DNA from 3 places in the Methylophaga sp. UBA5088 genome. Region 3 is predicted to be linked to each of the others. Evidence: riboswitches for the same ligand, from Rfam matches in the RefSeq annotation. Region 3 holds a riboswitch; each other region holds the start of a gene.
What was found. A riboswitch is a leader RNA that binds a small molecule or an ion and turns the genes downstream of it on or off. The one in region 3 is predicted to bind cyclic di-GMP.
Positions count from the first base shown of each region.

Region 1: linked by a shared signal. The riboswitch ahead of B4K20_RS15950 (hypothetical protein) and the one ahead of B4K20_RS08540 (hypothetical protein) in region 3 are both predicted to bind cyclic di-GMP.
Region 2: linked by a shared signal. The riboswitch ahead of B4K20_RS03900 (hypothetical protein) and the one ahead of B4K20_RS08540 (hypothetical protein) in region 3 are both predicted to bind cyclic di-GMP.

Region 1 is NZ_DIAC01000129.1:26,220-30,458, forward strand. It holds gene B4K20_RS15945 (formate--tetrahydrofolate ligase) at 1-1,604, shown strand, start outside; gene B4K20_RS15950 (hypothetical protein) at 1,694-2,404, opposite strand; cyclic di-GMP riboswitch class I at 2,424-2,503, opposite strand; gene djlA (co-chaperone DjlA) at 2,557-3,390, opposite strand; gene ubiB (ubiquinone biosynthesis regulatory protein kinase UbiB) at 3,396-4,239, opposite strand, start outside.
Region 2 is NZ_DIAC01000030.1:1,598-5,836, forward strand. It holds gene B4K20_RS03890 (DHH family phosphoesterase) at 1-216, shown strand, start outside; gene B4K20_RS03895 (undecaprenyl-phosphate glucose phosphotransferase) at 277-1,686, shown strand; cyclic di-GMP riboswitch class I at 1,921-2,000, shown strand; gene B4K20_RS03900 (hypothetical protein) at 2,036-2,485, shown strand; cyclic di-GMP riboswitch class I at 2,688-2,767, shown strand; gene B4K20_RS03905 (hypothetical protein) at 2,800-3,318, shown strand; gene B4K20_RS03910 (polysaccharide biosynthesis/export family protein) at 3,444-3,995, shown strand; gene B4K20_RS03915 (hypothetical protein) at 4,017-4,239, shown strand, end outside.
Region 3 is NZ_DIAC01000067.1:1,774-6,012, reverse strand. It holds gene B4K20_RS08565 (hypothetical protein) at 1-118, shown strand, start outside; gene B4K20_RS08560 (hypothetical protein) at 288-503, shown strand; gene B4K20_RS08555 (DUF6228 family protein) at 617-913, shown strand; gene B4K20_RS08550 (hypothetical protein) at 1,017-1,622, shown strand; gene B4K20_RS08545 (hypothetical protein) at 1,628-1,804, shown strand; cyclic di-GMP riboswitch class I at 2,014-2,100, shown strand; gene B4K20_RS08540 (hypothetical protein) at 2,118-2,657, shown strand; gene B4K20_RS08535 (thioredoxin family protein) at 2,836-3,174, shown strand; gene B4K20_RS08530 (metal ABC transporter solute-binding protein, Zn/Mn family) at 3,303-4,193, opposite strand; partial or broken gene B4K20_RS08525 (metal ABC transporter permease) at 4,215-4,239, opposite strand, start outside.

The DNA of each region.
Region 1 (4,239 bases), on a different contig from region 3:
TGGGTCTTGCCTCTCAACATATTGACCCATACGGACATTTCAAAGCGAAAGTATCATTAGATGTCATGGATGAGTTGGCAAAACGGCCGGATGGTAAGTTAATCCTAGTAACTGCTATTAGTCCGACTCCTGCTGGTGAGGGAAAAACGACAACCACGATCGGCCTGAGTGATGCGCTAAACCGAATTGGTAAGAAATCCATTGTCTGTGTACGCGAACCTTCTATGGGGCCATGCTTTGGTTTGAAAGGCGGGGCTGCGGGTGGCGGTTATGCTCAGGTTGTACCCATGGAGGATATCAATCTTCACTTCACTGGCGATCTGCATGCAATAGCTTCTGCCCACAATTTATTATCAGCGATGATTGATAATCATATCCATCATGGAAATGCATTACAGTTGGATGCAAGACGTATTGTCTGGCAGCGAGTTATGGATATGAATGACCGTGCATTGCGGGATATCGTGGTGGGTATGGGTGGTCCTGCCAATGGTTATTTGCGTGAAGAGCGCTTTGATATTGTTGTTGCTTCGGAAGTTATGGCTATCTTTTGCCTAGCTAATTCTTTGCCTGAGCTGAAGCAACGCTTGGGAGATATCCTGATCGGCTATTCCGTTGATGGGACACCAAGATATGCTCGAGAAATCATGGCCCACGGTGCTATGGCTGCATTACTAAAAGAAGCGATAAAACCCAATCTTGTGCAGACCTTAGAAAATAATCCAGCCTTTGTTCATGGTGGTCCATTTGCGAACATAGCGCATGGCTGTAATTCAGTTATCTCAACCAAAATGGCACTTAAGCTGAGTGATTATGTGGTCACTGAGGCGGGCTTTGGAGCGGATTTAGGTGCTGAGAAATTTATTGATATTAAGTGTCGCAAAGCTGGGATTAAGCCAGATATGGCTGTTGTTGTCGCCACAGTAAAAGCCTTGAAATATCACGGTGGTCTGGAACTGAAAGAGCTTGGCGAAGAAAACCTCGATGCGTTAAAGGTGGGACTGGCTAATTTAAAACGGCATTTAAGCAACTTACAAAATGAGTTTGGTCTACGCTGTGTTGTTGCCATCAATCACTTTGTTAATGATAGCGATGCAGAAATAGAACTAATTACAACGGCTGTAAAAGAAATGGGAGCTGAAGCCATTCTTGCTCGTCATTGGGCACAAGGTGGGGCCGGTGCCGAAACACTGGCGGAACGTGTTGTCGAAATACTGGATAGCCCTGCTGAGCCTTGTCGTCTGTTATATCCTGATAGTTTACCGCTATGGGACAAAATTAATCAGGTTGCTAAACGTCTATATGGCAGTGGTGAAGTCGTTGCTGATAAAAAAGTGATGGATAAGATCGCTATGTTGAACGAGCAGCACGGGGATATTCCAGTTTGTATGGCAAAAACACCGTATTCTTTTAGCAGTGACCCGAGCTTACGTGGCACGGCTGAGAATCATACGCTGACAATTCGTGATGTTCGTCTGTCAAACGGTGCTGGTTTTCTGGTTGTACTTTGTGGGGATGTGATGACTATGCCTGGATTACCTAAGCACCCAGCTGCTGAACGTATTGATATTGATGATAATGGCTCAATAGTCGGGCTGTTTTGATATAAAAAAGCTCAAATATTAAGGGTGTTAAGCAAAAAAGCCGTAGAAGTTTATCACTACGGCTTTTTTCTTTTATGTGCTTAAATTTTTTAAGCCTGAGTATTCACCTTGCGGCGCAAACCAAGAAAACCTAACAACGCTGGAGCAAACATCCATAAGGCAGCAGGTACAGGCACTGCTGATGGCGTTTGGATATAACTAGCAAAGCCAGTTTCTTCAAAGTTAATTTCATGTGAAAGTGATGCATAAATGAATAATGCATTATCAAGCAGAATATCAGCAGAAGGTAATGTTGATATAGGGCCAGTGAAAAAGTCTTTATCAAACATCATCAGGCCAGACAGAGAAAAACTTTCTGTGAATTCAGACACCGGAAAAAGAGTGCTAGTTGTAAATAGAATCGCATCACCTGTGATATCAGGATTAAGACCTTTATTCACCATCGATGTAACGATATCTGTATTGAATGCATCAAGGTTTGCAATAGTATTATCTAATATACTGAGAGCAAACTGGCTGCCATCAAACAAAGTGGGGGCAGCTGTACCTGAGAGAACGTAATTTGATGATACGTATGTACTCACTGTGCCTGTGCTTGGAAGAGCATATGATGAGTAAAGGGTCGCTGATGCTAGGTCTGTATCGTAAGACCATGTAGCTGGTGCAGACTGGCCGAGCAATGAACTTAGGTCGCCATTAGCTGTTTGCCATGAACCATTAGTTGATAAGCTTGTTGCAGCTATAGCAGCGTTAGTTAAACCAGTAAATAAAGCCAGTGCGATAAAAACTATTTTTTTCATGTGTTCTTTCCTTAGATATTATTGCAGTACAGCCACCTTAGTATCATAAGGTCTGTAACTTTCCGTCCTTGGTTCACACCGAGTTTGGCTTTGGTTAAAGTGTTTCCAGAAAAAATAGTACCAAACAGATAATAATAAATAAAACGAAATTGTTAATTTTGTTCTCGATGTTTTTTTATTAAATCGTATGCTAACTGAATTTCTTTCGCTTGCTCTGTGGCAACGGCAATCATATCTTCTGGAACGCCTTGTCCCATGAGTTTATCCGGATGATATTGGCTCATCAGTTTTCGATAAGCACGTTTAATTTCTTGATTAGAACTCTTTTCAGTCACCCCAAGCGCTTTATAAGCATCGGCCAATTCATCAGAATAAGAGCGCTGCGGACCGGAAGAGTATTGCTGCTGATGACCTCTTGCGAAACTTGCCTGGCTCATCACCATATCCAGAATACGGTTAAACTCGGCCCGGTTATATCCTAACTGAGCAGAGACTTGTTCCAGAATATCTTTTTCTTGTGGATCAAGCTTACCATCGGCTAAGGCCATGACTATCAGGTAAACCAGTAAGACTTGTTTTAGATTAAACGTATTACCACAATGTTGTTTGAAATGATTCATTGTGTCTGTAATATCAAAGTCGGGTTCTGCGCCTCGCTTAAATTGGCGGATGGCTTCTTGTCGATGCTCACCCGACATCCCCATTTTTTTGATAAAGGCTTCCACGTGATCGATTTCAATCTGGCTGATTCGACCATCTGCCTTCGCTAGTTTCCCCATCAAAACAAACACAGTTTCAAGAAAAACTGTTTGACGGGTTTGACTTGTAAATGGATTAGCACCGCCCAGACCATACGCTCGTATACGGTCAGCAAAACCACCAAACAGTAAGCCAATCAGTGCGCCAAAAATTCCTAAAATGAGTAATCCTACACTCATCGTACTGAGTAATATAAAGCCTAGAATAAGGCCAATCCACTTAAACATAACAATTAACTTTTGTTTGAAATACTAAAATAAATAAGACCGAGCCCCCATAGCCCAAATACCCAGCTCAGTACTGGTAACCCTGCAAACATAGTTGTCGAGTAACCATCGAGACCGGTGATAACGGCAGCGCCTACCAAAAATGCAGCGCCAGAGGTAGCAGCAGCACTACGATAACTGGCTTTTTTGATTTCTTTACGCAGCTGTTGAATATCATGTGATGCTAAATTAACGTTCAGCTGACCATCTTGGGCTCTCTTAGTCAGGTCATATAATAGACGCGGCATCTCGGGTAAGGTTTCAGCCCAATGAGGAGCTTCTTGCTTTAGTGTTCTTAACGCTGCTTGCCAGCCCATTTTTTCCTTCATCCATGATTCTAAAATGGGTTTGGCTGTTTTCCATAGATCCAGATCTGGATAGAGGTCACGGCCCAAGCCTTCAATATTCAGTAAGGTTTTTTGTAGCAGCACCAACTGTGGTTGTACTTCCATATTAAAACGACGCGCTGTTTGGAAAAGTCTCAGCAGCAGTTGTCCGAAAGAAATTTCTTTTAAAGGACGAGCGAATATGGGTTCACAAACACTTCTTATGGCTGCTTCAAACTCATCAAGTCGAGTCTCAGCCGGCACCCAGCCTGATTGCACATGTAACTCGGCAACCCGGCGATAGTCATGATTGAAAAAGGCAAGGAAATTTTCAGCTAAATAACGCTGATCATCTGGAGATAATGTCCCCATGATGCCAAAATCAACAGCAACATAACGTGGATTTGCCGGATCATGACTATCCACCATGATATTACCGGGATGCATGTCCGCATGGAAAAAACTATGCTTGAATACTTGGGTG
Region 2 (4,239 bases), on a different contig from region 3:
GCACATTTAATTCTTACTGAAATACCTGATTCAGGGGCTTATGTCGTTAGTATCAGAGCTCCTAAAATACGTCAGGAAGGAGCAGATTTTATTGCAGGTCAGTTCGACACAGGTGGCGGCAGAAAAGCAGCAGCAGGCATAAACTTATTACAAGAAGCCGAGCTTGCAAGACTAATTTCTACTGTTGAGGACTATTACAGTAGCAATATCAACTAATACAAAGTCATTTATACTTATAATCAAAAGACTAAAAAACGATAGGATAAATTAGCACAGATGGCTCAGGGCAGGATCAGACAATACGACGCAAAAATTAATGCCATATCAAGACTGATTGATAGCGGTATTATCCTGCTAACGTTTTTAGCTTTATTCGACATTTTCCAAGCGACTTGGGATGTACTTTACATATGGAGTCTTTTGTTCGCTATTGTATTATTTAATTTTTTTGCTGAGTCGCAAGATGCCTATCGTTCGTGGCGGGGTACGGCGTTAAGGGAAGAAGTCTCTGCCGTCATGTTTTCATGGTTTACCAGTGTTTTTATTCTGGTCATGATTGATATCTTCTTTATTCATTCAGGCACCTATCTTGATAGCTTTGTCTTTTTGTGGTTTTTACTGACACCTATAGAGTTAATTTCCTGGCATGCCATTGTAAGAACATCATTGGCTATTCTTAGAGCTCGTGGTGTCAATACCAGAAATGTGGCTATTGTCGGTGAGACAATGTTAGGTAAACGGTTAGAAAGCGCATTTAACGAAATGGATTGGTCTGGATTTAGGCTGGTTGGATACTATGATGACCGTTCACAAAAACGGGTAGAAACAGAACCTAATCTGGTCGTAACAAATAAGAAAGCAGGTGATTTCAATCAACTCATTGAAGATTGTAAGGCAGGGAAGGTTGATACTGTTTACATCACCTTGGCTATGTCTGCTGAGCATAGAATCAGACACATTACTGAGCTATTAGCCGATAGTACGGCTTCTGTATATCTTGTTCCTGACTTATTCACATTTAACTTGCTTAATTCTCGATGGGTCGATTACCAGGGAATCACCGCCATTTCAGTCTATGAAACCCCTTTTGCTGGTATCGATAGTATCCTTAAACGGCTGGAAGATATTATCCTAAGTAGTCTTATCCTGACGATGATCGCTCTTCCTATGATGGTGATTGCCGCAGGGGTTAAATTGACATCGAAGGGCCCCGTGTTTTTCAAGCAAACACGCTACGGCATGGACGGTGAAAAAATTAAGGTATGGAAATTCCGTACGATGACGGTAACAGAGGATGGAGACACCGTCACACAAGCACAAAAAAATGATAGCCGTATCACACCATTTGGTGGCTTTTTGAGAAGAACATCACTGGATGAGTTACCCCAATTCTTTAATTCATTGGGCGGAAGTATGTCGATTGTAGGACCACGACCCCATGCTGTAGCGCATAACGAACAATACCGTGCTCAGATTCAAGGGTATATGTTGAGACATAAAGTCAAACCAGGTATTACGGGCTTAGCCCAGATAAATGGCTTTAGGGGGGAAACTGATACCTTGGACAAAATGCAAGGTCGTGTGCATTACGATCTAAAATATATACAGAACTGGTCATTACTTCTGGATATAGAAATTATTTTCTTAACGATATTTAAGGGGTTTGTAGGTAAAAATGCCTATTGAAATCTCGACTCAGCTTATTAGTAATTTTACTTAGGAAAATAAACTTGTTGCCTGTCCTGAGACACGGTATCATAGAAATACTACTGAAATAGATGCATCAATCTTGGGTGCTAGATAACACTCGTTATCGTGATTATTTTCAGTAGAAATCAGAACAATAGACATCAACGGTGATGGCTTTGTAGCAAGATCATATACAAATGGTCTTACACAATGTCAGCAGGTTAGATGTTGTGTAATTAAAGCCAAACTCGCTGTGAGGCGGGGTCGGAAAGCCACAGATCTTTAAATATAAAGATGGCTGGGTTGCATTGCTTGTTTTTTCAACCTATGCATAAGGAAGTTTATTATGAAAAAAGCGATGCTATTTATCGTAGCTATGATGTTTTCTGTTGCTGCCAACGCGGCGACATACAACTTAACAACTTCAGACAGTGCTACCATTTTCGATAATGGTTCAAGTGCAGTAAGTACATCATTTGGTGATACTACAACGTCTTTCACACTTGAAGTTATCGATGGCGGATTGTCTGCTATTGATTTTGACTTTTCTCCATCTAGCAAGTTTGTAGCTGGTACACTTACAATCGGAACTATGGTTTTCGCCGTTGCGCCTGATTTCACGACAATGTTAAACCTTGCAGAAGGTTTTTACGCTGTAACATTTGATATTCAACCTGCTTTGGGTAATATGTCATTTGGTGTTTCAGCTGTACCTGTTCCAGCAGCGTTATTCTTGTTTGCTCCAGCTCTATTGGGCTTTTTGGGTCTTCGTAGAAAAGCTGCTGTTGCCGCATAAGTAAAAGCAAAACAGAAAATAAAAAGGGAGCTTAAGCTCCCTTTTTATTGGCTGATGTTATTGTTAGTGACGAAGTCTAGGTCGACTACGTAAATATATGTAAACATTGTACCAAGGTACAATAGACAGACTCTGAACTAGACCCTTAACATGGAACCATCTGAAAAAGTCAGATAGGTAATTATCAAACTCAAATTTGATAATTAATTAAAGCCAAACTCGTCGTGAGGCGGGGTCGGAAAGCCACAGATCTTTGACGCTGAAGATGGCTGGGCTGCATTGCTTGTTTTAACTTATGCATAAGGAAGTTTATTATGAAAAAAGCGATGCTATTTTTAGTAGCTCTAATGTTCTCTGTTGGTGTTAATGCAGCGACTTTATCTTTTGACGTGGCGGGCGCATCGAATGCGACACAAGATGTCAGTATCTCCAGTGGACAAACTGTCTTAGGTGGTGGTTTTGTGACTGAAGGGACAGGTCCTAGTGATACGTGGAAGTCATTTTTCAATCTAAGTAGTTCTGAAGACACTTACGTAAAAATTGAATGGTCATTTAATCCAGAGTCGAATTTTACCAATGCTCAACTCGGATTTACAGCTGAAGCTGATTACCCAGTCTATACAACACTTATTGACATAACTGGTGATTACTCGTTTGTTATGTTTTTAGAAGCTGGTGTAAATTATGCTGTAGATATTCTTAACGCTAGCCGTGATGTATTCAAGTATGATGTTTCTGTGTCAGAAGTACCTGTGCCAGCAGCATTATTCTTGTTTGCTCCTGCTTTATTAGGCTTTTTAGGGCTTAGAAGAAAGAACGCAGTGGCTGCATAATAATACTTAAGTTAACAGTAGGTTAACTAAGATATTTTTGGAGGGAGCGAATGCTCCCTTTTTTTTTGAAAAATAGAGTGTTAATATCAATTTTGAATGTCAATTATAGATAAGGATTTTCTTCAATGTCTAAACGCTTGATCTTAATGTTTTCTTTATTATTATCTTTTTCTACAGCAGTATTAGCTGAAGAAGAACGTTATCTACTAAACTCTGGAGATATTTTAGATATCTCAGTATGGAACGAAGAAGCTCTGCAAAAGCAAGCAGTTGTTCTTCCTGATGGAGTGGTGACTTTCCCACTTGCAGGCGAAATAGTGGCTAAAGATAAAACAGTTGCCAATGTAGAGGCAGAATTAACTAAAAAGCTTGGTGAATATTTAGCTGACCCAGTTGTTACAGTATCCGTGACAAGTGTTGAAGGTAATAGAGTACATATTTTGGGGAAAGTACTTAATCCAGGGTCGTTTGTTATGAATCAACCACTAGATGCTATGCAGGCATTGAGTTTAGCCGGTGGATTATCACCCTATGCCGAAGAGAATAACATTATTGTGCTCAGGAGAGATGGAGAGAGCCAAAAAGTGCTCCCAGTCAAATACGCTGAAATTAAAAAAGGCAAACAACTCAAAACAAACATCACACTTGAGAGTGGTGATGTCATGATAATTCCTTAGTTCAACATAACTGTGAAGTTGATGAAAACAAAGCTATCACTGACAGTTGCTATTTTGTTCGCCAGCTCTGTAAATGCTGCAGAGTGGGGAATTGATTTTGAAGCTGACCCACAGTTTAAATACGATGATAATGAACTATTAAGGGAAGACAAAAAAGGTGACTTCAGTCTAAAAATTAACCCGACATTATCACTATCAAGAAATCTAGAGAATTCAGAGTCTCGATTACGGATGGGATATAGAA
Region 3 (4,239 bases):
TCCGCGCCAGTCACTGATTGATCGAGTGACATCCGGCGACCTATTCAGTAAAAATCCGTTTCTCAACCAGGCGTTATTCATCGAAGCGGCGTTTCGCACCCTGCAATTAAAGAATTAAAGGGGTCTGGTTGAAATTATTTTTCCAGGCAAAGAATCAACACACGATCAATCGCCTAACGATGGCATTCAGCCGCGCGCGCGAATAGCGCGCCGGCTGATGCTGGCGTTAGGCCAGAAGCCCAACGTTCATATCTGACGATCAAAAGTCGTCACTTTACAAGAAGGGTTTGAGTTATAGCGACAACCATGTTTTTGAAGAAACGGTAAAATGTCAGGGCGGGAAAGAAAAAATGGATATTGAGTTTGGCCGCTCTTCATTCTATGACGAGGATAGTATTTATCTGAATGTCGATGGCAAATCTGTGATTATGGATCGTGCTACAGCCAAGAAATTTGTGGAAACCGTTCTGGGTGTTGGCCACTATTTCGGTTTTGTCGATTAATCATCGGCGCAAAACCGGTAATTGAGCCTAACAATCACAGTCACGGCGACGTCTACTACATTGCGGCTTCGCCTCCATTTCGCAGCCGCGCGTGCTGTTGGCGTTAATGGTCTATGGAAACGATAGAAATCAAGTCATGTGATGACGCCACAACCCTCTCCTTGAGGATCGTTGGTGGCAACGAGGAGGGCTCAAACTTTGTTGCCTCTGTTACTGGCGCTCCATTTATAGGTGAAGTCAATACAACAACCTATTTTGTCGGCCCGCCAAGTCTTCTGTTTCGGGATATGGCAGACAACTGGCGAGGCTGGAAAGGGGAGAAGATATGGGGAGCTTTGGACGGAGAGTTCATGCTCACGGCAACGGCTATGCATGTTCAAGGTGTCAGCAAACTTGATTTCTTTCTATAGATTTCTCACTCACACACTTCATCAATTTACTAAATGAAACTCATCACTGAGTTCTTAGTCAGTACCCCTCTAAACATTAATTTCCCACGGAGGAGGAGAACCTATGGAGTATGTTGGCCCCGTCAGCTCTGCTGTTATGGCCATTATCTGGCTTGTCTATTTACAGTTAATTCTTAGTCAATATCGCCGTAATAATCGGCCCTATCTTCTTTTTCACCATGCTCAAAATGAGAACCCCGATGCGCTGTGTATGTTGGTGAATATGGGGGAGCGGCCTGTTCATGTGGTGTGTGTACAAGCCGTGATAAAAATGACGTCCGGGGAGGAGCATAAGCTTGCTGTGACCGAGTTTGAGCGCATTAATGTTACGGAGCAAAATGTGCAGCAAACCTTGCGTCAAGGGCCGTTGCTAAATGGTAGTTATCTGATTTTAGGAACATTTCGAGACATTATTGAAAAGACTCAAAATGAAATAGGTTTAAACGCTTCACTGGAAGACGTTGAATGTCTCGAGTTAAGATCCGCAGTAATTCATGCGCCAAGTAAACACCCTGTTGGGGCGAAACGCGCATTTGTGTTGAAGCACAATACAGGCACTTGCGTTTATCCAAAAGACATCAATACTAGGCAGATGGTAAAACGAAAAGACAAACAAGAAGTCGCGCAGTGGATAGAGTCTGAGCTACATCCACGTGAGAATAATGAATAGTAATAGTGATAAGCGCGACTGTTTTGAGTTGGGTGCCAGCGTTGATTCAGTTTCTGTTTGCTGTGGTGGCGATGCACTTTATTGCCAAGTGCATGCAAGAAGCGATCTTTATTGAGAACCTAGCTTATGGTGGGGAAAAGTCAGGGCTACTCGCTCTCTGGTTTGGTCATTTTTCACTTTAGCTTGTTACGTTATTTTCGCGCTGAGTTTGATTTATCTACTTGATACATAGTTGTATTCCTAACCAGCTTTGCCTGTTCAGATTGATGTGAGTGGGGAAGTCTTAATGCTAGAAATCGCCAAAACCCACTTTTATATAGGCCTTCTAGTACCAATGTACAATTGATTGAGCTATAAAAGCGATTTACCCTGTAGCTGTAGTAAATTAATTTCTTAATAAAGCCAACCTTGGTGTGAGCCAAGCACGGAAAGCTTCAGGTCTTTATAAGTAGTGAATAAAGATGGCTGGGTTGCAGAATAACAAAGGCTTATGTAATGAAGTTATTTAGCAAAAACTTATTAATCGCACTCGGGTTGTTAATTATGGCGCCGTTGACTGCTAACGCAGCAACTGTCCATCTTGATGCAAAAACAAACACTTCTTCGAATGCTGTTGAACTCAACCTGAAAGCAGGTACTTATTCAATAAGCCCATTTAAAGATGACACATACACAGCGTGGAATGCTTGGGGTAAAGTGCAAGGTTGTAGTGCTGATGGCACTGGTTGTTCAAAAGGCTGGGTCAACAACTACTCATTCACTACACCGTCTGGCACTACTCATATCATCACTAGCGATACTGGTAGATATGAGACAGCAGATTTAGCGCTGCTGAACGCACTTGGTGCAACATTTACACTGTTATCTGATGCCACAGTTCAGTTCTTCATCAATGATAGTAACTACGGTGACAACATCGGTGGTATGTCATTAAATGTATCTGCAGTGCCTATTCCTGCTGCAGCATTCTTGTTTGCGCCTGCATTATTAGGTTTCATGGGCTTACGTCGTAGAGCTCAAAAAACAGTCGCTTAATACCCAGACTGTTAAACCGATTAAAGCCGTAATGATTAAGTTCATTACGGCTTTTTTATTGCCTGAAAGAAACTTATGGCAAGATGATATGGCAAATGAACCTTTTTTTTTGTGGCTGAGAGAAGAGTCTTTCGGCGTTTGAGTAAAGAGATTGTCATTTACCCATAGAGTTAATTATATGAACATCGATCAAGCTGATGCCGACTCAGGATATCTACAGGAAACATTGACCTTTGATCAAACCAGCGAATTGCCGGGTAAGGTATTACTTGAGTTTGGTGCGCCCTGGTGTGGTCATTGTCAGGCAGCACGTGCAGCGATCAACGAAGTGATCAATGAACATACGGAGCTGCGTCATATCAAAATCTATGATGGCAAGGGCAAGCGACTGGGCCGTGGGTTTAGGGTCAAACTCTGGCCGACATTGATACTGCTAGACAATGGTCAAGAAGTGGATCGTCTGGTGCGGCCATTACGTGCTGAAGAGGTTCGTGAATTGATGTCGAAACTCAACTAAGCGGAGCCAGTTTTGCCCTTGTCCCGACTGATTTTCTCTGAGAATAGTTATGCATATAAACCATGTGTAACGGTTTAAGGAGCCACTACCCAGACTATCTGAAGATAAATAGCCTGGGTATCTCGGCGTTATTCGGAAAGGGCCGTGACGATTTGTTGTGTGTTGTATTGCATTAGTTTTATATAGGTTGCAGCCGGGCCATTTTCTTCAGATAACGACTCGGGATAGAGTCTGCCGCCTGGTTTTGCCCCGGTGGCGTTAGCAATCTGCTTGATCAAACGGGTGTTATTAGAGTTTTCAAGAAAATAACGTGTTACGCCAAGCTGTTTAATCTGATCGATGAGTTTAGCGATGGTAGCAGCTGAGGCTTCGGTTTCTGTGGATACGCCCTGGGGAGACAAAAACCTGACGCCATAGGCTTTTGTGTAATAACTAAATGCGTCATGGCTGGTTAAAATGTCACGTTTGTCAGTGGGCAGGCTTGTCAGCTTTGCGTGGATATTGGCATCCAGTGCCGTCAGTTTTTCCCTGTACGCTTGAGCAGCCTGTTGTATTTCATTTGTCAGATCTGGTCTGACTTCAATCAAGGCCGCTTCAATATTATTAACCCAAACCTGAACATTATCGACATCATTCCATACGTGTGGATCCGTTCTGAACTGGCCATAGCCGGCTGTTACAGAATAGGTCTCAATACCTTTTGAAACAGCAATCGGAGCTGTGCTGGTGCCGGCGGCTTTCGCTAAACGTTGAAACCAGTTCTCTAAACCCATGCCACTTAAAAAGATGACGTCTGCGGATTTGATTAACTTTACATCACCTGGGGAGGGCTCGTAGCTGTGTGGGTCACCATTAGGTGGCACAATACTGGTCACTTTTACATGCTTGCCACCTACGTTTTTGACGACATCAGCCAAAATGCCAAAGCTGGTGACAGCATTGATAGTGTTAGCGGAAGCGGATTTGATGACAAAAGTTAGGCCGATAAGAATCAGATAGGTGAATAACGGTTTATACATAGTGAACCTTTTGTTTTGATACTAGAGTTTGTAGCGATAGAACCAC